One region of the Scopulibacillus cellulosilyticus genome, then DNA from elsewhere that is predicted to be linked to it. Evidence: riboswitches for the same ligand, from Rfam matches in the RefSeq annotation. Region 1 holds a riboswitch; each other region holds the start of a gene.
The links. A riboswitch is a leader RNA that binds a small molecule or an ion and turns the genes downstream of it on or off. The one in region 1 is predicted to bind thiamine pyrophosphate.
Positions count from the first base shown of each region.

Region 2: another riboswitch for thiamine pyrophosphate. It lies ahead of ACFQRG_RS11690 (solute carrier family 23 protein); the one in region 1 lies ahead of thiC (phosphomethylpyrimidine synthase ThiC).
Region 3: another riboswitch for thiamine pyrophosphate. It lies ahead of ACFQRG_RS13345 (acetylornithine deacetylase); the one in region 1 lies ahead of thiC (phosphomethylpyrimidine synthase ThiC).

Region 1 covers NZ_JBHTCO010000005.1:271,140-279,269, reverse strand. The annotation lists gene ACFQRG_RS07875 (TetR/AcrR family transcriptional regulator) at 76-615, opposite strand; gene ACFQRG_RS07870 (acyclic terpene utilization AtuA family protein) at 791-1,222, shown strand; gene ACFQRG_RS07865 (CoA transferase) at 1,276-2,796, shown strand; gene ACFQRG_RS07860 (Replication termination protein) at 3,255-3,617, shown strand; gene ACFQRG_RS07855 (NAD(P)/FAD-dependent oxidoreductase) at 3,806-4,972, shown strand; TPP riboswitch at 5,097-5,212, shown strand; gene thiC (phosphomethylpyrimidine synthase ThiC) at 5,343-7,130, shown strand; gene ACFQRG_RS07845 (serine protease) at 7,151-7,324, shown strand; gene ACFQRG_RS07840 (EcsC family protein) at 7,400-8,119, opposite strand.
Region 2 covers NZ_JBHTCO010000014.1:75,848-83,977, forward strand. The annotation lists gene dltA (D-alanine--poly(phosphoribitol) ligase subunit DltA) at 1-576, shown strand, start outside; gene dltB (D-alanyl-lipoteichoic acid biosynthesis protein DltB) at 573-1,724, shown strand; gene dltC (D-alanine--poly(phosphoribitol) ligase subunit DltC) at 2,077-2,316, shown strand; gene dltD (D-alanyl-lipoteichoic acid biosynthesis protein DltD) at 2,313-3,494, shown strand; TPP riboswitch at 3,650-3,745, shown strand; gene ACFQRG_RS11690 (solute carrier family 23 protein) at 3,814-5,175, shown strand; gene ACFQRG_RS11695 (LuxE/PaaK family acyltransferase) at 5,159-6,253, shown strand; gene ACFQRG_RS11700 (acyl-CoA reductase) at 6,250-7,719, shown strand; gene ACFQRG_RS11705 (3-oxoacyl-ACP reductase) at 7,734-8,130, shown strand, end outside.
Region 3 covers NZ_JBHTCO010000017.1:54,838-62,967, reverse strand. The annotation lists gene ACFQRG_RS13360 (ROK family transcriptional regulator) at 143-1,381, shown strand; gene ACFQRG_RS13355 (FUSC family protein) at 1,516-3,744, shown strand; gene tenA (thiaminase II) at 3,794-4,468, opposite strand; gene ACFQRG_RS13345 (acetylornithine deacetylase) at 4,465-5,748, opposite strand; TPP riboswitch at 5,892-5,994, opposite strand; gene ACFQRG_RS13340 (ABC transporter substrate-binding protein) at 6,125-7,267, opposite strand; gene ACFQRG_RS13335 (ABC transporter ATP-binding protein) at 7,632-8,130, opposite strand, start outside.

The sequences.
Region 1 (8,130 bases):
AGAATTGGTTAACCCATCTTTCATTTCCAAGAAATGTATTGGTATAGGTTTGGCTCTACCATTATTGAATTGAATTCAGTGTTTAACCAGTATAAAATCCATGGTTAACTGAGCCATTTGATCATCACTTTCAAGCATATTGTTTTTACACCACTCAATTAATATCTGAAACAATCCACCAGCAATAAAATGAGCCTTATATTTGGCTTCCACCGTATTTTTAGCCAACTCTAAAGATGATGCTTGTAATAAAGGATGTATATTTTTTTCAAGGTGTTCCAGAAGGATATATGTCACATTTGATTTAATTAAATTATCAAGTAATATTTTATGATGTCTAAAAAAGCAAAAAAAGGTTTTAGCCTTTTGGTATGGGGTTACCGAATCTTTATTTTCAAATTCATTCAAGAAATGCAAAATTAATTCGTTGAGATGGTCATGTATGATTTCTTCTTTCGAACTATAATTCCTATAATAAGCCATTCTTGAAACTCCAGCTTTATTAGTGATTTCAGTGATCGATATATCATTAAAATTCTTATTCGCCAGCAAGATCATAAACGCCTCAAATATACATTCTTTTACTAAAATATTTTGTACGTTACCATTTTCCATTATTACAAATTCCCCTTTTTTGTCACAGTAGCCGTGCAGGTCATTGTTAAACGAAAGAAAATCCCCTAAAATTATAGATGTTACAATTGTAACATCAAAAACCTAAATATGAAATAACCATGGTTATAATAGCTATTTTTTCATTGGAAATTTTGTTGAAGGAGGAAATATAACAATGAAAAGACCTATACGAGTTGCAAACTTCTCTGGGGCACTTGGAGATCGTACTACCGCGTTATCAGAGGTTGTTAATGGTGAACCGGTAGATGTAGCAATTGGCGATTATATGGCAGAAATCACTATGGCAAATGTCGCCACACAATTCATTGGAAATAATGAAAAGTTAGATGGATTTTCAGCAGATATTTTCTTAGAACAACTAAAACCGGAATTATCTCTAATTGCGAAAAAAGGTATTAAAATAGTTGTGAATGCCGGAGTATTTAATCCAAGAGGGCTTGTCGAAGCTGTTCGTCAAGAAATACAGAATCAAAATTTATCTCTTACAGCGGCACTTGTGGAAGGTGAAAATCTTCTAAATCGAGTAGATGAATTACGTGCGGAAGGACAATTAAAACATATGGAAAAGCTTGTTCCTCTGAATTAACCTAATGTTTGTTTTACAAAAAATACAGTTGAATCTTGAAGAGGTGGGCTAGCATGACAAAAATAGAATTAACAGAAAGATTAAAAGAGTCTATTCATTCAAGGATAGCTTTAGAAGAAGATTTCGATATTCATAATGAATTAGAACAGGTCTTAAATGAAATAGGGCTTTCTGCAAAGGACGCTGGTGGGGGTATTAGTTTCTATGGAGCAGATCCAATTGTAAACAGCACGGTGCGCTTAGGTGCCGGGTCTGCCGTAGGGCTCATGGCCAAATCGGTTGCCGCAGCCAATATCTATAAAATGCGCGGTGGAAAAGGGCAAAACCTTCATGTGGATTTAGCAAAAGCTGTAGAAAGATTGGGCGTTTCTTATAAAATGTTGGAACGTATCAATGGTTATCCATTTGACATGACAGATCTAAACCTTTATTCTCTTATTTCATTTTATAAAACAAAAGATAATCGATTTATTATACCATCAAATATATACCCAAAATTACGGGATAAGATGCAGAAATTGTTAGGTTGTGGAAATGATCCAAAATCGGTTGCCGAAGCGATTTCTCAATGGAATGCTGAAGACCTTGAAAAAGCAGGCGAAAAAAACGGCATTGTCATGGGTATGGTACGAACATTGGAAGAATTTATGAAGGAGCCTGTTTATAAAGATTATCTGGAAAATACACCTCTAATTGAAATAGAAAAAATCGGTGATTGTGATCCTGAGCCATTTACACAAGACCCATCAACACCGTTGGAGGGAGTAAGGGCTTTAGGATTAGGACATGTTATAGCAGGAGCCGGAATAGGCCGTGTATTTGCAGCACACGGAGCAGACGTATTGAATATTTGGCGTTTGAATGAATTCGAGCATGATGGTGCCTATTATACTGCGAACGTTGGCATGCGTTCAGCTAGATTAAATTATAAAGCTTCTGAAGGACAAAAACGATTAAAAGAGTTGTTGAAGGAATCTGATATCTTATTCGCTAATCGCAGACCAAGGCTAATGGAGGAGATCGGAATGACTGCTGAAGAGTGTGCTGAAATGCGTCCTGGTATCATTTACTGCAACACAAGTGCACATGGAGACAAAGGCCCGTGGAAGAATCGTCCTGGATTTGACCAAGTTGCTGGTGCTGTTACAGGAATGATGACTTTTGAAGGTGATGAAAAGAGCCCTAAAATACCTGTTATTAATGTTGTAAATGACTACTTAGTATCTTGGTTAGCTGCGGCAGGTTGTATGGCTGCTTTGGCTAGAAGAGCTGCAGAAGGCGGAAGTTACCGTGTTCATGTTTCCCTTACAAGGGTCTCTTTATGGCTACTTTCACTAGGTATCTTTGATAAAGATTATGTTGCTGCAACGGCCGGTAAAGTAAAAGGATATGAAGAGATGAAGCCGGAGCTATTCCAAGCGCAAACTAGTGTCGGTCTATATCAAGGATATACTGATCAAGTTCATATGTCTGAAACTCCTGAATCTTATAGGACTGTACTAATGCCTCGGGGATCCAATCAGGCTGTTTGGTTGCCTCGTGATCCACAGTTTAAGATGAATTTTAAATTATAGAGATTTAAATTGGGTAGTTAGTACGGCTATGAATAGAGTTTAATTAAACAGCCACTATAAACGAGTAAAAAAAGAGCGTGTTTTGATAAAAATTATTTAAAACACGCTCTTGATATGTTCTATTGCACTATTCTTTTATAAAAATTTTAATCATTTTCTGTATATCTTTTTTCCAATAATTGGCTGATTATTTGAATCAATGAAAATAAATTAGCCTTTACAATCCCTATATATGGAAAAAAACGCCATGGCACTTCATTACTGTAAATAATTAAAGTGAAAAATTCCCTTATATACAAGTTTTGAATTTTTTTCTATTTTCTATTGTTCTTTAGGAACACTGTTCTTAATATTCAATAGAGCCCTTATTTTAAAGAAATTTAGTTAATAAGGGAAATTCTTGTCGAATTATATGATATGATAATTTCATAGGAAATGACAAGCAGGTGAGTAAAGTTATGGCTAACCGATTTTTAACAAAACAACGAGCTGTGTTAAAACTGTACCTCATCAATTTAGTTGAACAAGATAGATTATATGGACTGCAATTTCTTCAGTTGCTTAGAAAAGAATTTGAGCCTTATGGATTTCGGCCGACACATTCAGAAATTTATAAGTCGCTGCATGAGTTAACAAAAGAGGGGATACTATTTCGGACAAAAAAATTAAAAGGAGAAGGTCAAGATGGCTTTCAGGAGATTGTAATTTATCAATTTACAGAAGGTGGATATGAGAAAGCCAAGGCTTACAAGAAATTAGTAAAGCAAGATCTTGACCGGAGCCAGCAGATGATTAACAAAATATTAAGGGATAATTATTAAAAGTCTCTAGTCTTGGTACAAATCCCTTTTTAATATAAATAGCTGATCAACGTTTAAAATGGTGGAAATATTTCATTTATTATAAGGTCTTTTTAAATTTATAAAATATTCAATATTCATATAGGCAAACCGTTAATAAAACGATATAAATAATAGTATAGATGACTATTTTAAAAGGGGTGGGTTGATTGTATCATAAAGCAGATATTATTATTGTCGGGGGAGGGGTAATGGGTTCCAGTGTTGCCTATAATCTTTTAAAAGACGGTTATGAAGGCAAGATTATTCTTTTTGAGAAAGACAGGCTTTATGAATTTTCATCAACTCCCAGAAGCGCCGGCGGTCTTCGCCAGCTATATACAACAGCGATTAATATACAAATCAGCCGCTACAGCCTGCAAGTCTATCAAACCTTTCCTGAAGATATGGCTGTTGATGGTGAGAATGCTGAAATCGATTTTAAAAAGAGAGGCTATTTGTTTCTGGGGACAGAGGGTATGATTGATAGCTTTAAAAAGCAATTAAAGCTGCAAAACGCTTACGGTGTACCTTCTGAATTACTTGATAAAATGGGTCTTCTCGACATTATTCCTGAACTTAATGTTGAAGATTTAGCCGGCGGCCTTTATTGCTCTGAAGATGGCTACCTTGATCCTTATTCTGTGATGCAGGGCTATGTCAAGAAAGCTAAAAGTCTGGGAGCGGAATACATTTATCAAGAAATCGATCACCTGATCATTAATAATAATAAGGTTAATGGCGTGTGTTCAGCGGATGGTACTGAGTATCATGCGCCTGTCGTCATTAACTGTGCAGGCGCTTGGGCATCTTTTTTAAGTGAAAAGGCCGGTCTTCCAATTCCCGTCGTTCCATTAAAAAGGCAAATTTTCCAATTTAATACAGAAACCCCTTTGGAAAATAAATTACCGCTGACAATTGATCCGACAGGCGTTTATTTCCGCCATGAAGGGGAAACATTAATTTGCGGTTTTTCTGAAGATATAGAACCCGGTATTGATTTTACTTGGAAACGATCCTATTTCATCGAAAAGCTATGGCCTGTACTTGCCGAACGTATCAGCAATTTTGAAAGAATAAAATTAGAAAAAGGTTGGGCAGGGTTATACAGCTTTAATACAAAGGATCAAAATGCGATTATAGGAGAGCATCCTCAATGCCAAGGCTATTATTTAGCTTGCGGTTTCAGCGGCCATGGCATGCAGCAGGCGCCTGCTGTCGGTAAGGGGCTGTCAGAACTGATTAGAAAAGGACGGTATGAAACGATTGACTTGAGTCCATTAAGAGTCGAGCGGTTTGCGGAAAACGACTTGGTCATTGAAGGAGCAATTGTTTAAACAGCAATTTATGTAATCGCTGACATCGTTCCCGCCGTATGAAGCTGGATTATGAATTAGGCATATTGAACCATTTTCAATCATAGAAGTATAGGTTATAGTTAGAGCATGGAAAATTAAATATACTTTTAACTAGGGGTGTCCAAAAAGCTTGGGCTGAGAGAGAAGCGCGACGATGTTTCTTGACCCTCGGGACCTGATCTGGTTCATACCAGCGTGGGAAAGTTAATTTTGCGACTATGATAAACTTATAAATTTGAGTTTACTAGCCGGGTCCTGTCAATTGGATCCGGCTTTTTTCATGTTGGATATTACGTTCCGGATCTCGTCCTTAACAAAATCATAACATTTTGAAAAGGAGAGATTTTCAATGGCAAACAGCTCTGTTAATGAAATGAACATTTCGATCATGTCTAATTTTTCCGGCAGTAAAAAAGTATACATAGAAGGGTCAAGGCCAGATCTCAAAGTGCCAATGCGTGAAATTGAGCTAAGTCCTACAACCGGCACTTTTGGCAATGAGGAAAACCCTCCCGTACGCGTCTATGATACAAGCGGACCGTATACCGATCCCGATTATTCTGTAGATATCAGAAAGGGGTTACCGGCTTTACGAAGAAAATGGATATTAGAGCGCGACGATGTTGAAGAATACGAGGGACGTGAAGTCAAACCGGAGGATAATGGCTATAAAAATCGGAATAAACAAACAAGCCGCGAGCATTATCAATCATTAAAGCGAGAGCCATTACGCGCAAAAGAAGGGAAAAATGTAACCCAATTACATTATGCCCGAAAAGGTATCATTACTCCGGAAATGGAGTTCATTGCAATAAGGGAAAATGTCTCAGCTGAATTTGTCCGCGACGAGGTTGCCAGCGGCCGCGCCATTATTCCAGCCAACATTAATCACCCAGAAAGCGAACCGATGATTATTGGACGGAATTTTCATGTAAAGATTAATGCCAATATTGGCAATTCTGCGGTTACTTCATCAATTGAGGAAGAAGTTGAAAAAATGACATGGGCAACTCGATGGGGCGCAGATACCATGATGGACCTTTCCACAGGTAAAGACATTCATACAACAAGGGAATGGATTATTCGTAACTCACCAGTCCCGGTTGGAACAGTCCCTATTTATCAAGCACTTGAAAAAGTAAACGGTGTTGCTGAAGATCTTACTTGGGAAGTGTACCGTGATACATTAATCGAGCAAGCTGAACAAGGCGTCGACTACTTTACTATTCATGCTGGTGTTCTTCTACGCTATGTACCGCTAACTGCAAAACGTGTGACAGGAATCGTTTCCAGGGGCGGATCAATTATGGCGCAATGGTGCCTATATCATCATAAAGAAAGCTTTCTTTATACTCATTTTGAAGAGATTTGTGAGATTATGAAAAAATATGATATAGCTTTCTCGTTAGGTGATGGGTTGCGCCCTGGTTCAATTGCCGATGCTAACGACGAGGCGCAATTTGCAGAACTGGAAACATTAGGCGAGTTAACAAAAATCGCCTGGAAACATGATGTTCAAGTCATGATCGAAGGGCCGGGTCATGTACCTATGCACCTTATTAAAGAAAATGTTGATAAACAAATGGAAATATGCCAAGAAGCGCCGTTTTATACACTTGGGCCGCTGACAACGGATATAGCGCCGGGTTACGATCACATCACATCGGCCATCGGTGCTGCGATGATTGGCTGGTACGGTACAGCGATGCTTTGCTACGTCACTCCGAAGGAACATCTTGGTCTGCCAAATAAAGATGATGTGAGAGAGGGAGTGATTACCTATAAAATAGCTGCTCATGCCGCTGACCTTGCAAAAGGGCATCCAGGAGCAAAAAATCGTGATGATGCCCTGTCTAAAGCACGTTTTGAATTCCGTTGGCGTGATCAGTTCAATTTATCTCTCGATCCTGAAAAAGCATTAGAATACCACGATGAAACATTGCCGGCTGAAGGGGCGAAAACCGCGCACTTTTGCTCAATGTGCGGCCCTAAATTTTGCAGCATGAGAATTTCACAAGATATAAGAGAGTATGCAAAAGAAAAAGGCCTTGATACACAATCAGCAATAGAAACAGGGCTAAAAGAAAAGGCAAAAGAATTTAAAGAAGCAGGAGGTACCTTATATAAGGAAGTGTAATGCTAAGGAGGGTACTTTCTATGAATAATCACGCAGAAATCATTTTAACAAAGATTCAAGGTTTAGAAAAAGAGATTAACAAATTAAAAGGGGAACTAAAATCTGTTCAGCAGCACTGTGAACATCAATTTGAAAATACTGCCCTTTTTAAGACGTGCATTAAATGTAAATATGTAGAACCATTATATTATTAATAAACCTAAAGCCGATGTTTCCATTTATTTGGAACATCGGCTGTTTTTTTAGGTAAATAAAAGGCATTAAAATTTTTAGTCTAAATCAAATAGACGCATCCGGTAAGCGTTCATAGCCGTTTTCCCGAGTTCATTAAGAAAACGATAATTGCCGACGGCCCCGACAATCGCTCCAAAACCGGGTATGATTTGCAATAGTTTAACAAGATCAATATAATCGCGATAATCTTGTTGAAACTCTTGCCAATCAAGTTCTTCAATCGTTGAGTAATGGCTGACTGTTTCCGGCCAATTTTTTAACTTTAAGAAAGCTGCCATTCGTTTTTTATCATTAGAAAAAGCGACCTGGAAAACGTGCAGGACATATAAACGTTCCCGGTAATCTTTAACGTCAAATCCATAAATGCTTGCCACTTCATATAAAAATTTTATTTTCAACGTTAACAGCATTGGAAAATCCGCCAACCCCCACCAAAGGCCGCCTGCACCTGTCCCGGCACCTTCAATAGTTGCTAATCTTTTATAATTAGTTATGATTTGTTTAACTAATTCTTCCCGCTTATATAGAGACATTTCCTTAATCGGTGATTGTTTTGTAGTAATTTCCGATCCAAACATGACAGTCTTTACGACGCCTTTAACACTTTTTGTAATGACATCATGAACCTTCTGGGGAATTTTATCATTAATCTTCTTCTGAACGGAATTCGCTGCCCGGCTGAAGGCTGAAGAGCGTTTCATCATTTTTTTCTGCCAATCAAAGCATTCCTTGCGGGCAAGTTGTTCGTAATCCATGCACAAACATC
Region 2 (8,130 bases), on a different contig from region 1:
TACGATTCTCTTCCGGTCGGCTATTGTAAGAGCGACTGCCAAATTCTGATTATGAAAGAAGACGGCTCATTAGCAGCCGATGGTGAAAAGGGAGAAATCGTTATTGTCGGCCCAAGTGTCAGCAAAGGTTATTTAAGTGCTCCGGAGTTAACGGAAAAAGCATTTATGACTATAAATGGCGAGCGGGCCTATAGAACAAAAGATGCCGGGGTATTGGAAGATGGCATGCTTTTCTGCCACGGCCGGATGGACAACCAAATTAAATTACACGGATATCGTATGGAAATTGAAGAAATTGAACATCATCTTCGTTCAAGTGCTTATGTTAATGCCGCTGTTGTATTGCCGATAAAGAGAAATGATGCATACGACCATCTATTAGCGATCGTCGTTCCAAATGAGCATCAATTTGAAAAGGAATTTCAGTTAACATCGGCGATTAAAAAAGAATTGGCAGCTGAACTGCCAGCCTATATGATTCCGAGAAAATTCGTTTACCAATCTTCCATTCCAATGACTGCTAACGGTAAGGTAGATCGCAAAGCGTTACTGAAAGAGGTAACAATGACCGTATGATTCCTTATGCAACATTTTACTATTTTATCATCTTAGCGATACTGCTCATCCCGTCAATCATTGCAGGACTTAATGGAAAATCACTTAAAACGTATAATTCGGTTGTCGCAATATTTTTTCTCGTGCTCACTTTCTATAATAAGCCGGCACAGGCTATATCGTTAATCATTTTTGTCATTTGGCAAGTTGTATTAATTAAGGGATATTTACCTGTTCGGAAAAAAAATAATCCAACCAGCATGTTCTATTTAACGGTTGCGCTATCCATTTTGCCGCTGGTTATCGTTAAGTTTGCACCGTATTTCAAAAGCTTGAGCATGGTCGGCTTCCTTGGCATATCGTATTTAACTTTTAGGGCCGTTCAAATGATCATTGATATCCGTGATGGGCAGCTGAAGGAAGTTTCTGTATACCGCTTCCTTCGCTTCCTGTTATTTTTCCCGACAATCTCATCCGGACCAATTGATCGTTATCGCCGGTTCGAAAAGGATATCGAACATACGCCGACGTCTGCGGAATATAAGGAACTTCTCTACCGCGGTATAAATCGTATTATTCAAGGGTTCCTTTACAAATTCATTATCGGGTACCTTATTAATCAGCATATCCTAATGTCCGGGTACCTCAAACAAGATACGTTCTTGAGTATTGTCATCTATATGTATGCCTACAGTATGTACCTGTTCTTTGATTTTGCCGGCTACAGTAATTTTGCTATTGGCACAAGTTATTTACTCGGGATTAAGACCCCTGAAAACTTTAATAAGCCGTTTCTTAGCCGTAACATCAAGGATTTCTGGAATCGTTGGCATATGACATTATCTTTTTGGTTTAGAGATTATATTTTTATGCGGTTTGTATTTACGATGACCAAAAAGAAAGTATTTAAAAACCGTTACACAACATCCTATATAGGGATTTTTATAAATTTCTTCGTTATGGGATTGTGGCACGGACCTTTTCCGCACTATATTGTTTATGGCTTGCTTCACACCTTTTATTTTATCTTTTTTGATGTATTTGAGCGGAAAAACAAGAAGCATAAATTTTGGCCGGACAATAAGTTGACGCATGTCTTATCTGTTGTGATTACATTTAACTTTGTATGTTTTAGCCTTCTTATTTTCTCAGGAAGACTATTCACTTAAAAAAGGATGTTCAAAAAAGTCCGGGAAACATTGCAGGCGAATTTCTTCGTTGCGTTGCCACTGCGGTCCTCACGTGCCGGGCAATTCTAAGATGTACCTGTGCTCCTGCGCTGCAGCATATTCACAGAGGCATCTCCGACTTCTCGTCGCAACTCGTAGTGTTTCGAGAAGTATCGCTCGTCGATCCGGTCCTCGTGGACTGCCGCGCCTCGAAATTCCGACGCACAGGACGTGCTAGTACTGGCGTTGTCACATGGACGCGACGTTTTTAGCCAGTGTTGGCCCTGTTTGTCCTCCCTTTTGAACACCATTAAAATATAGAACTTTTCATTGAAAAAGGAGACGTATAACAATGGCTGAATTTAAAGAACAAGTATTAGATATTCTTGAAGATGTTTGTGAAAACGATATTGTTAAGGAAAATCCTGATGTAAAAATATTTGAAGATGGCATTTTGGATTCCTTTGGAACTGTCAATCTTTTAGTCGAAATTGAAGATAAACTAGGCATTCCGGTATCGATTTCCGAATTTGATCGCGAAGAATGGGCGACACCTAACCTTATTATTAATAAGTTGGCTGAAATGAAATGAAAAAACCGAGGTATGGCCCATTAATCTTGGCCATCATCATTTTCCTTGCCTTATTGTTTACGCCGGGCAGTGTACAGCATGCGCTTATAAGCAATAAGAAGGTAAACCAGGCGGCAACGAGCTTGGATCCAAATATGTTTCAAGGTATAGCCCTGCAACAAAAAGCAATGGATGATAAAAAATATCTTCCTATTTATGGGTCATCTGAACTTTTGCGTTTAGATCCTTTCCACCCGTCTAACTATTTTAAAGTCAATCCTGACGGGTTCACCCCATTTCTAGTCGGGCGCGGCGGTATGCAGTCACTCGTTCACTTTTTGAACTTTGCATCCATGTCAAATGACCTTAAAAATAGGAAAATTGTCTTTATCCTATCCCCGCAATGGTTTGCTCAACAGGGGTTGGATAGAAAGCATTTTGATCCAAACTTTTCAAAACTGCAGGCCTATGATTTCGTATTTAACAAAAACATAGACCCTTCATTAAAGAAACGCGCTGCCAGGCGGTTACTGCAATTTAAATTTATTAGAAAAGATAAGAATCTGGCTTATTTATTAAAAGGAATCGGTTATAGTAATCAGACAAATAAATTGAAGCTGTTGGGCGAGAAGGCGTATGGAGAATTTGACTATAGGGTGCTCATGTGGAGAGATACGATAAAATCTTTCTCTGTTCATCCCCATCATCCTAATGTTGATCCAAGCTTAAAAAATCTTTCTTGGAAACAGCTCCGTCATCGCGGCGATTTAATGGGTGAAAAAGACAGTACTTCTAACACTTACGGTATTAACAATCATTATTGGAAGAAAATAAAACCTAAATATAGTCATCTAAAGGGATATAGAAAGCATGAAAGGTATTATCATTCACCTGAGTACGGTGACTTGCAGCTTGTGCTGGACTTATTAAAAGAAAAACATGCAAAAGCAATGTTTATCTCTGTTCCAGAGAATGGCCGCTGGTACGATTATGCCGGGGTCCCTAAGAAGACGCGGCAATACTACTATGCCAGAGTCCGCAAGCAAGTAGAAAAGGCTGGTTTTCCGGTGGCGGATTTCTCAAGCCATGAATATGACAAGTACTTTTTAAAGGATACAATGCATCTCGGCTGGAAGGGCTGGGTTTACGTTGATCAAGCGATCAAAAAATTCTACGACAGTCCTAATGGAAAATTATAAAAACGGTGCCTGCTGGCACCGTTTTTAAACTTATGATGATCATTAAGAAACGTCAAAAGTCATCCATTATTAAAATAAAAACCCGAAAAATATTCATTTGATATAAAAAGTTTGACGAATTTTAAACATAGGTGTACGATACAGAAAAAAAGAAAAGTCACCACTAGGGGAGCTTTAAGCTGAGAGAAGTGATTCGACCCTTTGAACCTGATCTAGTTAACACTAGCGTAGGGAAGTGGCGTGGATTTATATTTATACAGTTTGTATATATTGAAGCCACCCGCTTGCCGGGTGGCTTTTTTTGATGGGAGGATATTTTATGCAACAAAAGATAGAAACGGAAGAACAACTTTCGGATAACTCAGGAATAGTCACAGTTGGTTTGGAAGAAAAATTATCACCGGTTCGAGGATTTTTATATGGTTTGCAGCATGTCTTTGTTTCAAACGTTTGGCTTGATCCTGTGTTTGTGACTGCGATGATCGGGCTGTCGTTTGCCTTAGCCGCAAACATGGTGAATGCCATTTTTATTGCAGCGGGCTTGGTCACGCTTGTACAGGCAACACGGCTTGTACGATTACCTGTTGTTCAAGGTCCGTCGGCCGCTTTTGATTCACTTATGATATCTGCCGGAAAAGCTAACGGATTGGCAGCTGCCGGCGGGGGGATTGTGTTAAGCGGAATCATCATTTTTATATTAGCTATTACGGGCTTGCTTGGGAAATTGAAATCTTTTTTTACAGCAGTCGTATCCGGTTCAGTGATTTTAATTGTCGGCGTTGCACTATCCGGCTTTACACTGTCACTTTATTTAGGAGGGGACCCGGGATCGAAAACTTTTCTTGATGGAAAAACGCTGACAATCTCAGTTGCTACTTCATTAATTGTCCTGTTTTTATCTGTATTTGGGACAGGCATGCTTCGTTCGTATTCTTTTCTCATCGCTCTAGTTGCCGGTGATGTTATCGCATTTTTGCTTGGGGAAGTTAATTTTTCTAAGGTCGCAACAAGCGGTTGGTTTGGATTGCCCCATATACTTCCTTATGGTGCGCTTAAATTTGACTGGGTCTCATTTGGGACATTTTTCTTTGCGTATATTGTGGCAGTATTTGAAGCTATGGGTGTTTATCATGCTGCGGCAGAAATGGTGAACGCCCCGTTAGATAACAAACGGATTCGAAAGGGATTTGCCGGTGAATCGATTGGTTCAATCATTTCAACGCTTATCGGCGGTTTCCCGACGACAGGATTTGGCCAAAATGTCGGTTTGATCCGATTAACGGGCGTCGGCTCACGGCATGCGGTTAAGGCAGCCGGGATTATCTTTCTTGTACTTGGTTTTATTCCTAAGGCGGGAGCGATGCTTGCTGTGACGCCTGACGCTGTTGTTGGCGGGATCTTTTTGCCGGCGGCTGCATCGCTTATTTTTACGGGTATTAATATTCTTGGAAAAATGAAGAAAACTGAAGCGAATTTCATGATTGCAGGCTTGTCGATTTTATTATCCATCGCGCTCCCAAACTATTTTACCAATGTTCATGGTTTCTTAGGGAAATTCCTTAGCAACACGATTTTAGTAGGTGCCGTTACTGCTATTTTGCTGCAATTAGTGTTAGTCAATATTCCTAGCTGGTTGGGGATAAATAAAGAAAGAGGGAAAAATAATGAGGAAAGAATCTAAAGAAATAACCGAACAAATCTTAACTTTTATTGAGGAGTCAAATGAAGAAGAATCACGATTCAATGAGCTGGCTCTAAAACTATTTACCTATCAATTTAAGTTTAATCTTCCTTATAAGAAGTTTTGCCAAAAGCGAAGGAAAACCCCGCTGACAGTAAAAAATTGGAGGGAAATACCGGTTATACCAATTCAAGCGTTTAAAGAGCTTGTGCTGTCTTGCGAACCGGCTGAAGAGGCTGAGGCCGTTTTTATGACAAGCGGAACAACAAATGCTGAAAAACGCGGAAAAAATCATCATCCTTCTTTGCAAGTCTGGGATGCTTCAATGATGACCGGCTTTAAACAGTTTGTCGTCCCTGATGGAAAAAAGAGAGCCATTTTTGTTCTTTCACCGGGAGAAGATTTGAATAAAAACTCATCGTTGTCACGGTATTTAACAATGGCGGTAAAACATTTCGGCAATGAAAACAGCCGGAATTTCTTTAATAAAGACGGGCTGGATATGAATAGTTTGGTAAAGGCACTTAAGGAAAGTGAAGAAAGGAAAGAACCCGTCATGCTAATGGGAGCTTCCTTTGCTTATGTGCATTTTCTTGATTACTGCAAGGAGCATGGCAACCGGTTTAAACTTGCATCCGGCAGCAGGCTGTTTGACACGGGAGGTTTTAAAGGTCAATCCCGTGAGGTAAAAAAAGAAGAGCTCTATTTATCCTTCGAGGAAACATTCGCTATCAGTCAAAAAGATTGCATTAACATGTACGGTATGACCGAATTAAGCTCGCAAATTTACGATCAAAAATTTGTGTTCCGTGACCGGCTGAATACGAAAATGTCCAGCGCTTCCTGGTTAAAGACGCTTGTCCTCCATCCTGAAACGCTTGAACCGTTAAAAGACGGTGAAATTGGAATTCTTGCTCATTATGATCTGGCAAACTGGAATTCTTGTCTCGCAATTTTAACTGAAGATATGGGATATAAAACAGCGGATGGTTTGACTTTGCTTGGCCGGGCTGAAGGGTCCGAAGCCCGGGGATGTTCAATATCTGTTGATCAATTAATGGAGGCTCAGCAACAATGATAGATAAAGAGGGGGCGCAAGTGATAGACGCTTATTTTGTGCCAAAAGGGTTTCAGTTAACATCGTTCACCGAACGGATTTATGAATCAGAATATGAGAACTTAATTTTACGGTTCCCGGTGTTTTCCAGCGGAGATATATCAGAACTCTCTCAAACAATTAAAGCTAATCGGCGAAACTGTCTCCTGAATTTAAAAATAGCAGAAGTTGTTGACATCATAGATAGCGCTGTACAGAAATGGCTGGATCCAAATTATCCTTTTAGGCAATTGGCAGAAAAATGGCTGCCGGTAATCACAGGCTATCATAAAGAAATGATTCGTCTTGAATTAAAACGGTTTATGCGGACATTTCGAAAAAAAGAACTTCTCCGTTTTCTTGACGAAGAATTCGATAACCCCGCAGTGCTTGATGAATTTCGCCCCCGTAAAACAGGTGGTTTTAGCAAGGCATACGGCCCTAAGCTCATTTTTCATATTTTCTCAGGCAATGTTCCGGGGCTGCCTATTTGGAGCATGATAATGGGACTGCTTATTAAATCGGCGAACATAGGAAAAACCTCGTCTTCTGAACCGTTAATGCCTGTTTTGTTTGCACAGACATTGGCCGAAGTCAATCAGGATTTCGCTGATTGTCTTGCCGTTTTGCCATGGAAAGGCGGAAACATTGAACTTGAGGAATCAGTGATTTCTGAGGCTGAAGCTGTAATTGTTTACGGATCAAGTCAATCTGTCGAAAAGGTAAGAAGCCGGGTTCCGGACCATAAGTTATTTTTAAGTTACGGTCATAAAATAAGTTTTGCCATGGCAGGTAAAGAAGCACTGACCCCAGACCGTTATAATCAGGTAGCCCATCGTCTGGCAGAAGATATCTCGGTTTATGACCAACAGGGATGTGTTTCTCCTCACTCTGTTTTTATTGAGGAGGGCGGTGCTGTTTCTCCCAAGCAATTTGCGCAGCTCTTAGCCAAAGAGCTTCAGCGCTATCATGAAAAGAAACCGAGAGCCGAGATTTCAAATGAAGAGGCACTTGCCATTCGTGCCGTCCGCAGCAAATATGAATTTGAAGCGCTGAATGAATCGGAAGATGCTGTATATGGCAGTTCAGAGGGGACAAGCTGGACAGTCATTTACCATAACAAAACTGCCTTTGCGGCCTCGCCGTTGAATCGGACTGTCCATGTTTTTAAATGTACAATTTTAGAAGACTCCATTTCATTTTTAGAACCGTATCGGCGCTATTTACAAACGGCAGGTGTTGCTGTAGGTCCCGAGAGACTGTTTCGGCTTGCCGAACAGCTGGGCGAAGCGGGTGTGAACCGGATTTGTTCAATCGGAGAAATGCTGCATACTCAACCCGGATGGCACCACGATGGACAGCTGAACTTCCTTGATTTAATCAAATGGACAGATATTGAAAAGAATGCGGAACAAGATGCTGAGAATTATGATCCAGATGCTGAATAAAGGAGACGTTTAAAATGGATTTTACAGGAAAAATTGTTCTTGTAACCGGTGCGAGCCGCGGAATAGGCGCTGAGATTGCTAAAGCTTTCGGCAAAGAAGGTGCATCCGTCATTGTTAATTACTTAAAAAGTGAAGCAGAAGCTAAAAAGGTCAGTGAAGAGATTTGTCAACAAGGCGGGGAAGCTTTGCCGATGCAAGCGGATGTCATGAATGAAACATCAGTCAAAGCAATGGTTAACGAGATTGCAGATTCATTCGGAGGCATTGATGTTGTTGTGAATAATGCCCTTCCTCATTACACTTTTAACCCAAAAACGCGGAAAACGGCATGGGAGATCGAGTGGGAAGACTACCAGAGACAAATAGACGGCGCTGTTGGCGGAGCATTTCATGTTTGTCAAGCCGTCATGC
Region 3 (8,130 bases), on a different contig from region 1:
ATCAGTAAATTTCCATTTTACTCAATAAGCAGCTAGAGTTATAATTAAAGAAAACTTGCCCATTGTTAAGACTAAAGGCATATACAGAATCTTAGTATAAATTAATTTATTTTTGTTTTAATCGTTCATAGGAGTGGTATCAATGACACAAAAGCTATTAGCCGGAAGCTTCCAATTAATGAAATCACTTAACCGCTCATTAATTTTAAATAAAATAAGAACTGAAGGCCCTATTTCACGCGCGGAAATTGCCAAACAGACTAAGTTAACGCCCCCAACAGTCAGTAATATTGTTAAAGAATTAATTGATTCTGATATTGTTATTGAAAGCAACCAAGGAGAATCAAGGGGCGGAAGAAAACCGACAATGCTTATTATAAATGCAAAAAATTTCTTCGTCATTGGAATTGATGTCAGCCCAACCTCCATTTATTCCGTCATAACCAATTTGAATGCCGGTATCATTGACTCAGTTTTCATAGATATTATTCATCCGGTCACAAATGAAAGTCTTCTATCATTACTATCAAACTCAGTAAAACAGCTTCTTAATCAAAATAAACAAATTAATCATGAACATATTTTAGGTATTGGTGTGGCCATGCACGGCATTGTTGATATTGAAAACGGTATAGCCATTTATGCCCCGGGGTTGAAGCTCCGTAACATTCCAATTAAAGAACATCTTGAATCTGAATTTAATATGACTGTTAAAATAGAAAATGATGCCAACTCGATGGCTTTGGGTGAAGCATGGTTTGGAAATGGCTATGATATCGGTGACTTTGTCTGTGTTAATGTTGGCCAAGGAATCGGTGCAGGCATAATTATTAATGGGAAGTTACTTCACGGAAATGAATTCTTAAGCGGAGAAATCGGTCACATGACCATCGATATTGATGGACCTAAATGCAGCTGCGGCAATTACGGCTGCCTTGAAGCATTAGCGGCAGGACCTTATATCGCCGAACGTGCCAAGAAACAGCTCGTTATGGGTGAAGAAAGCATGCTTATAGAAATGACGGACAATAATCTTGATCAATTGACAGGTGAGTTGATTAACCAGGCAGCTTTACAAGGCGATCAATTTTGCATTAAATTGCTTAAACAAACGGGAAAATACCTTGGCATCGGGTTAAGCAACCTTATCCATATCGTAAATCCAAGCTGCATTATTATGGGCGGCGGTGTAACAAAGTCAGGCGACATTCTTTTAGATAGTATTAAGGATACGATCAGCCAAAGAGGGCTGACCGATCAAGCTAAAGCAACTCAAGTTATGCTTACAAAACTCGGTGATCAAGCAGCGGTTATTGGCGCGGTTTGCCTCATGCTGGTTGAGCTGTTCTTTACCGAATCCCCACACAAAAACATACTTTAAAAAGTTATAAAAGCCGTTCCCGCTTGGGTCCGGTTTTTTTAGCTTTTTTCCGTAAACAGAAAAAGTTCATTGACTGGCTCTCATTTTGTTTTTCATATATCATAAAAGGTATGAATTTAAAATGGATAAACTTTTTGGCTGTTCGTCGTTGGATTGATCGAATTTCCGCCTCAGATCCCGGACGAATGCGTCTTCAAAAGGCACTCAGAGTCACATTTGCGGTTGCCTGTTCTGTCCTCAGCATGCTTTTTATCGTTAATACTTTCGCAAAAGGAGAGATAACAGCCGCCATTTTATCGGGCATCATAAGTCTTATGAGCATTACAGCCGTCAATGACGATACAATGGCAGAACAAAAAGTCACCACGTGTCTCTTGCCTTTGTCTGGGGGTATTTCGGTCACAGTAGGTACATGGACGTCAACTTTTAACCATGTGATAGATATTGTATTACTTATTGTTATTTTTTCAGCCTTTTATTTACAGCGTTATCGTTCACGTTATTTTTCTTTATGTATGGTCTCGTTTTTTTCCTTATATATATCCGTTCTCTTGCACGTTAAGTTTGACCAGCTCCTTTTATTTTTAATTGGTATTATTATCGGTGTTGCGTCGGCTTATTTGTCCCATTTTATTCTATTCAAAGAGCGCTCCGATAGGACGTTAAAACGCAGCATGGCTTCATTCCATATTCAAGTTAATTTAACGTTTGACATCATGATTGATATGATACAGGATTTAAAAATTAATTGGCTCAGGCTCAACCGTCTTAACAGACATATCACAAAGTTAAACGCATATACGAGAATGCTGTCAGGTGAACTCCATTCCACAGAGCCATCTCGAATATGGCCCGGCATTCGCTCCCAGCACCTGCGAGTGTATATTTTTAATGCAGAAATGTTAATAGAGACATTATTCTCAGCGTTAAAACGTTTAAAGCTATTACACGCATTTGAAAATGATGTGATCAGAAAATCACTGCTAAATGTCGTCCGTTCGTTACGCTATTCGGATGTGCAGGAGGATGATTATGACCATTCGCATTTAAAGGAAGCTGAAAATGCTGTTCGCGAGTTAAGGGCATATTTAGACCAATTTCATCACAAAAATGATGAAAATCAAGACTGGTTGTATTTAATCAGACGCGTAGAATCGATTGCAAGCCACCTTATTGAAGGCGCCAACCGTATGCGCCAAATTAGAATAGAAAATATAAACAAAGAGAAGCTTAAATCTTTTTTAAACATCGAGAATTCTGAGAGTGACGAATTGGAGTCAAGCAACAACGAAAATGAAAAGGGGATGCGGGTATCCACAAAGAAAGCCGTCCAGGCCGCTATTGCCTGTGAGCTTGCAACAATATTTGGCTATCTTTTGTCGCCTGCTCACCAGTTCTGGGCATTACTTTCTGCGTTTGTCGTTCTTCTTGGAACCGAATCGGTAGGGAGAACGTTTGTCAAAGCCTTTCATAGATTTATTGGTACGCTGATTGGAGCGGTTTGCGGATTCTTTTTCGCTCATCTTGTAGACGGGCGTACGGATTTGGAACTCTTACTCTTGTTCATTTGTATTTTTATGGCTTTTTATCTCCTTGATATTTCATATGCACTGATGACTTTTTGGATGACAATGGTCTTAGCAATCATGTATAATCTTTTGCTCGGCGGCGTTAATGAACAATTATTAACCGCACGTGTTATTGATACACTTGTGGGAGTCGGCATCGGATTGCTCGTTTCCGTTCTTGTCCTTCCTATAAAAACTCGGGATAAAGTCTCCGATAGAACCGTAGACTTCCTGAACGGCTTAAAACTATACCTTAATGGTTTTATTAACAAATTAATAGATAGTGATCAATCCGCTTACCTTGCGGATATGGCATTGGAATTGGACGAGAAACTTCAGCAAATCAGGGATGAAGCAAAACCGCTTCATAACACACCCGGTGCGTTAGGGAGATCCGGCATCGAACGAAGGCTGACCGTTCTAACCGCCTTGAATTATTATGCAAAACATCTCACAGCTTCTACAAACACAGAAGGAAAGATCAGAATCAATCCCTTTTTACAAAGGACGCTAATACAGGTTAATCAACGGTTACAAGATAACCTTGATACTTTAAATAAGCTGATGATAGGAAAAACATTTAAAGCAAGAGTATGGAAGCTTGAAAAAGAAAGAGAACAAATTGAACGTTTTCCTGAACAATCATTTCGTGGAAACAGCAATCAAGACCAATTAGTTTATGACTTATATTACATTTGGCGTATCAATTCTTCCATCGTCTCCTTAGCCAAAGATTTTGGCGCTGAAGTCATAACGACAATTCCATCTTCCTGCGATAGAAGCCCTGAACGGTAATGCCGTCCAGGGCTTCTATTTTTAATTCATTTTTTTAACATACCGCCTGTCATATTGGCCATTCATGCTGCTCATAGACCATATTCCAAAACATATACTCATAACGGGATGTCGTTTGAAAATGTTTCTCTAAAACTTGAAGTTCAAATTCCGGCTTTCCATTCGTCTGTTTATCAAGACATTCAATCAGCCATTGACAAAGCTCCCCGAAGTCATCTGATGCATACATTTCAATCCACTTTGCGTAAGGGTTCTTGGACAATGACTCTCCATTATAGGCATACAGTTCCTTTCCGATTTCCCAATAGCTCCACATGCACGGAAGAAGACAAGAGACAAGTTCAGAAAGTGAACCGTTTTGGGCAACATGGAGCATATAGCGTGTATATGCTAAGTTGATAGGCGTTGGTTCGGTTCGCTCCAATTCCTCTCTTGTAATTCCAAATTCCGATGCATATTGCCTATGTAAATCCATCTCAGTGTTGAATGTTTCGTGCAGAAGTCTGGCAAACCACCCCATTGTTTCAATATCTCTTGCTTTTATAGAACCTATTGCAAACAGCTTGGCATAGTCGATTAAATACACATAATCTTGTTTCATATAATAGGCAAACGTTTCTTGAGGTAATGTTCCATTTCCGATCCCTTGGACAAAAGGATGATCATGGATTTTCGCCCAAATAGGTTCGATATTTTTAGATAACCGTTCTGTAAATGACATCATTCTCTCTCCTTTCGTGTGTTGCACCAATCAGCAATAAAACACGCCATTGTTTTTGTAAAATCCAGCAATTCATGAATACTCACTTTTTCATCTACTGAATGGGCATCTTCTAATTGCCCCGGCCCATATGTAACGGCAGGAATACCGGCTCTTCCAAGCCACCCGGAATCGTTGACAGATGTTGACATACCTATAACAGCTTCTTCATTTGTTACTTTCTTGTGATGATTGCTTAAACGAACAACTGCTGGGTGATCCGGGTTAATTTCCAACGAAGGAAAAATCTCTCCGCGGTCTTCGATCATTGATTTGCCGCCCCAACGAAATTCCGGTGGATTCTCTTTTAGCCATGGGTCTGCCAATGCTGTATTGTATAAATGATCCTCAATTTCTTTTATCACCTCTTCATACGTTTCATCAGGATAAAAATGAACGGTAATCCACAACTTACACTCATCTGCAATAAAGGCCGCATGTCTCCCTCCTTCGATGACAGCCGGATTAATCGTATTGATCCCCGGCGGAAACCCTGGATAACTTTTTGTAATCGACCAATGGCGTTCCAGTTCTTGTAAACCCTGAATGACTTTCATCATTTTTTCTATGGCACTGGCTCCTTTAATCCCGCCGCCGGCATGAATCATTTTAGACCTGAGGCCATCGTGGAACGTTTGTTTACTTTTTACAGTTATCCACCCGGTAATGACACCGCCTTGTCCTTGGATATTTAAGTGACTTGTGTCCATGACAATCGCAAAGTCCCCCGTATAACCTTTTTCAGTGCAAGACAAAGTGCCCGCTTCACCAACCTCTTCGCCGATGACGGATTGAAATTGCAAGTCTCCTTTTAGCTCTATACCAAGTTCCGTTAAAAGCTTAATCGAAAACAAAGCGCAAGCAAGTCCTCCCTTCATATCCGCTGCACCCCGTCCGTATACATATTTATTTTCTTTTCTTAATTGAAAGGGTGAACTTGTCCAATTTGAATCATCTCCGACCTCGGCTACATCTATATGGCCATTAAGAATTAGACTATTATAACGGTCTGAATCTGTTCCTTTTCTAATACCAACAACATTTGGATCACCGGGGAACACATCCCATTTTTCTGTTTTGAAATTTAGGTGTTCCAAGTAATTTTGGATAAATAATTGAGCTTCTGTTGTATTTCTTGCCGGCGGACTAACCGTTGGAAAACGGACTAATTCCTCTAACAATTGTAATAATTCATCTTGAGTTTCCTCTAATTTTATTTCAATTTGTTCTGTTAATGTTGTCATAATAATATCCCCTCCTGACAAAGTTTATGAGAACGAGGACTTGCGGCCGCGCACATATCTGTTAAAGTAAACTTGCCAATTTATAACGCAAAAAACCACTCTTTTTAGCATAAAGAGTGGTTTAAATACATTGATCAAGCCTAAATGGCAAGCTTCCACTTCCCTACGCAGGTATTATCCAGGTCAGGTTCGAAGGGTCTCAAACTTAAGTTTGATCTCAGCCTGTTGGCTCCCCTAGTGTTTAAATACTTATCCAGTTATTATAATATTAACATAAATTCATAGATTCTAAAGATCAATTTTTTAGGGCAGTCATTGGATATTCCTTAAAGTCATTACAATTATCCCCGTATTTAACGCCTAAGGAGTCATTTCATTATTTATAGGGCCCTAATACTTTCACTGCCTCTTTAGCCAACGAGGTATCAACGGCTTTGTTAACATTTACGTTTCCGTCAATGCCTCCGCGTGATTTATACCATTTATATTGATCTTTAATATTATTAACAAACATTTTACCATTCGGGTCTAGGCCTATCACGCTGACTTTGTTCCATATTTTTGGATCTTTAAGTGATGTATTCTTCGTCATGATGTCTATGATTTCTTTTTTATTTCCTTTTCCCTTAACGAATGCATCATTATAATCCCTGACGCCTTTTAAGTAAGCTACCATAAACCTTAGTGCAACAGCATGCTCATCATCAACAAACTTCGGCGATCCAAGTACCATGGCAATTTGAGCTTTTGGTGCATAATCTGTTGTGTCCCCGAAACGATAATGGATACCTTCCGCTTCGCCTTGTGTAATCATTGGTTCGATTTGCAAAGCAGCATCAATTGTACCGTTACTGATTGCCGATACCATATTGCCGAAATCAGGCATTAGAACAAAATGAACATCTTTTCTTGAAAGTCCCGCATGCTTCAACATTTTTGAAAAAATATAATCATCGACCCCATTTTTTGTAGAAACAGCAATTTTTTTGCCTTTAAAATCTTTATACGATTTTATTTTGTTTTTCATCTTTTTACTTACCACGAAGGAAAAGTAGGATTGGCCTTTCAAATTATGTCCTTTGTCGGCAATCATTTTGACATCTATTCCCTGTGCCATCGAATTAAAGAAGGATGCGGAAGAAATACCGCCTGCAATATCAACTTTACCGGAAGCGAGCGCCGGCAGCATATCATCACTGTTAGAGAACTTAGCAAATTTGATTTTAATATTGTAATCTTTGAAATATCCTTTAGCATTAGCAATATAAAATCCCGCAGCAGATGCGGAATCATCCTCCGCAATGACCACGGTGGTCGGCTTCTTTAATGGTTTTAAATTGCCATCCACCGGTTTAGCCTTAGTATCCACAACATTAGATTGTTTTTCTTTTGACGAATCTCCCCCCTGGCAGCCACTTATAATCAAAACAAACAACGGAATCACTAATAAAGCGGCAAGGAATTTCTTCCACACCTTACATGCCTCCTCTAGATGATGTTCAAAAAGTCCCGGAAACATGGGGCAAATACTAAGATGTCTCTGTGCTCCTGCGCGAGGATTAACGATGAAGCTATTCATAGCTCGTCGCAGTGTTCAAAGATGAATATTCTAGTAGACCGTGCTCTGCGCGAGGATTATCGATGAAGCTATTCATAGCTCGTCGCAGTATTCAAAGATGAATATTCTAGTAGACCGTGCTCCTGCGCGAGGATTATCGATGAAGCTATTCATAGCTCGTCGCAGTGTTCAAAGATGAATATTCTAGTAGACCGTGCTCCTGCGCCGCAGATTATTCACAGAGGTATCGCCAACTTCTCGTCGCAACTCGTAGTATTTCGAGAAGCTTTGCTCGTTCCCCCTTTTTGAACTCACATTTATAAAGTTAAGATTGGCGTGCTTTTTCCACTGCGGTTTGCAAATGCTCCCAAATATCAACGAACTCTTTCGACATCTCTGGATTAGAACGGATCGTTTCTACTTTTCTCGGTCTCGGTACGTCAATCATTTTCTCGCGAATAATCTGCCCGGGCTGTGTACTCATTAATAAAATACGGTCGCTCAACAGCAATGCTTCATCAATACTATGTGTAATAAACAAGACTGTTTTCTTTGTTTCTGACCAAATATTAAGTAATTCCTCTTGTAAAATAAATTTGTTTTGCTCATCAAGAGCCGCAAACGGTTCATCCATTAACAGGATTTCCGGATCATTGGCAAATGCCCGGGCAATACTGACCCTTTGTTTCATTCCACCGGATATTTCAGAAGGATAAAGCTTTCTGAAGTCCTTGAGTCCGACTTTTTCAAGATAATAGTCTGTTTGCTGTTTGATCTTGCTTTTTGGCAGATGACGCATTTTTAATCCAAAAGCCACATTGTCT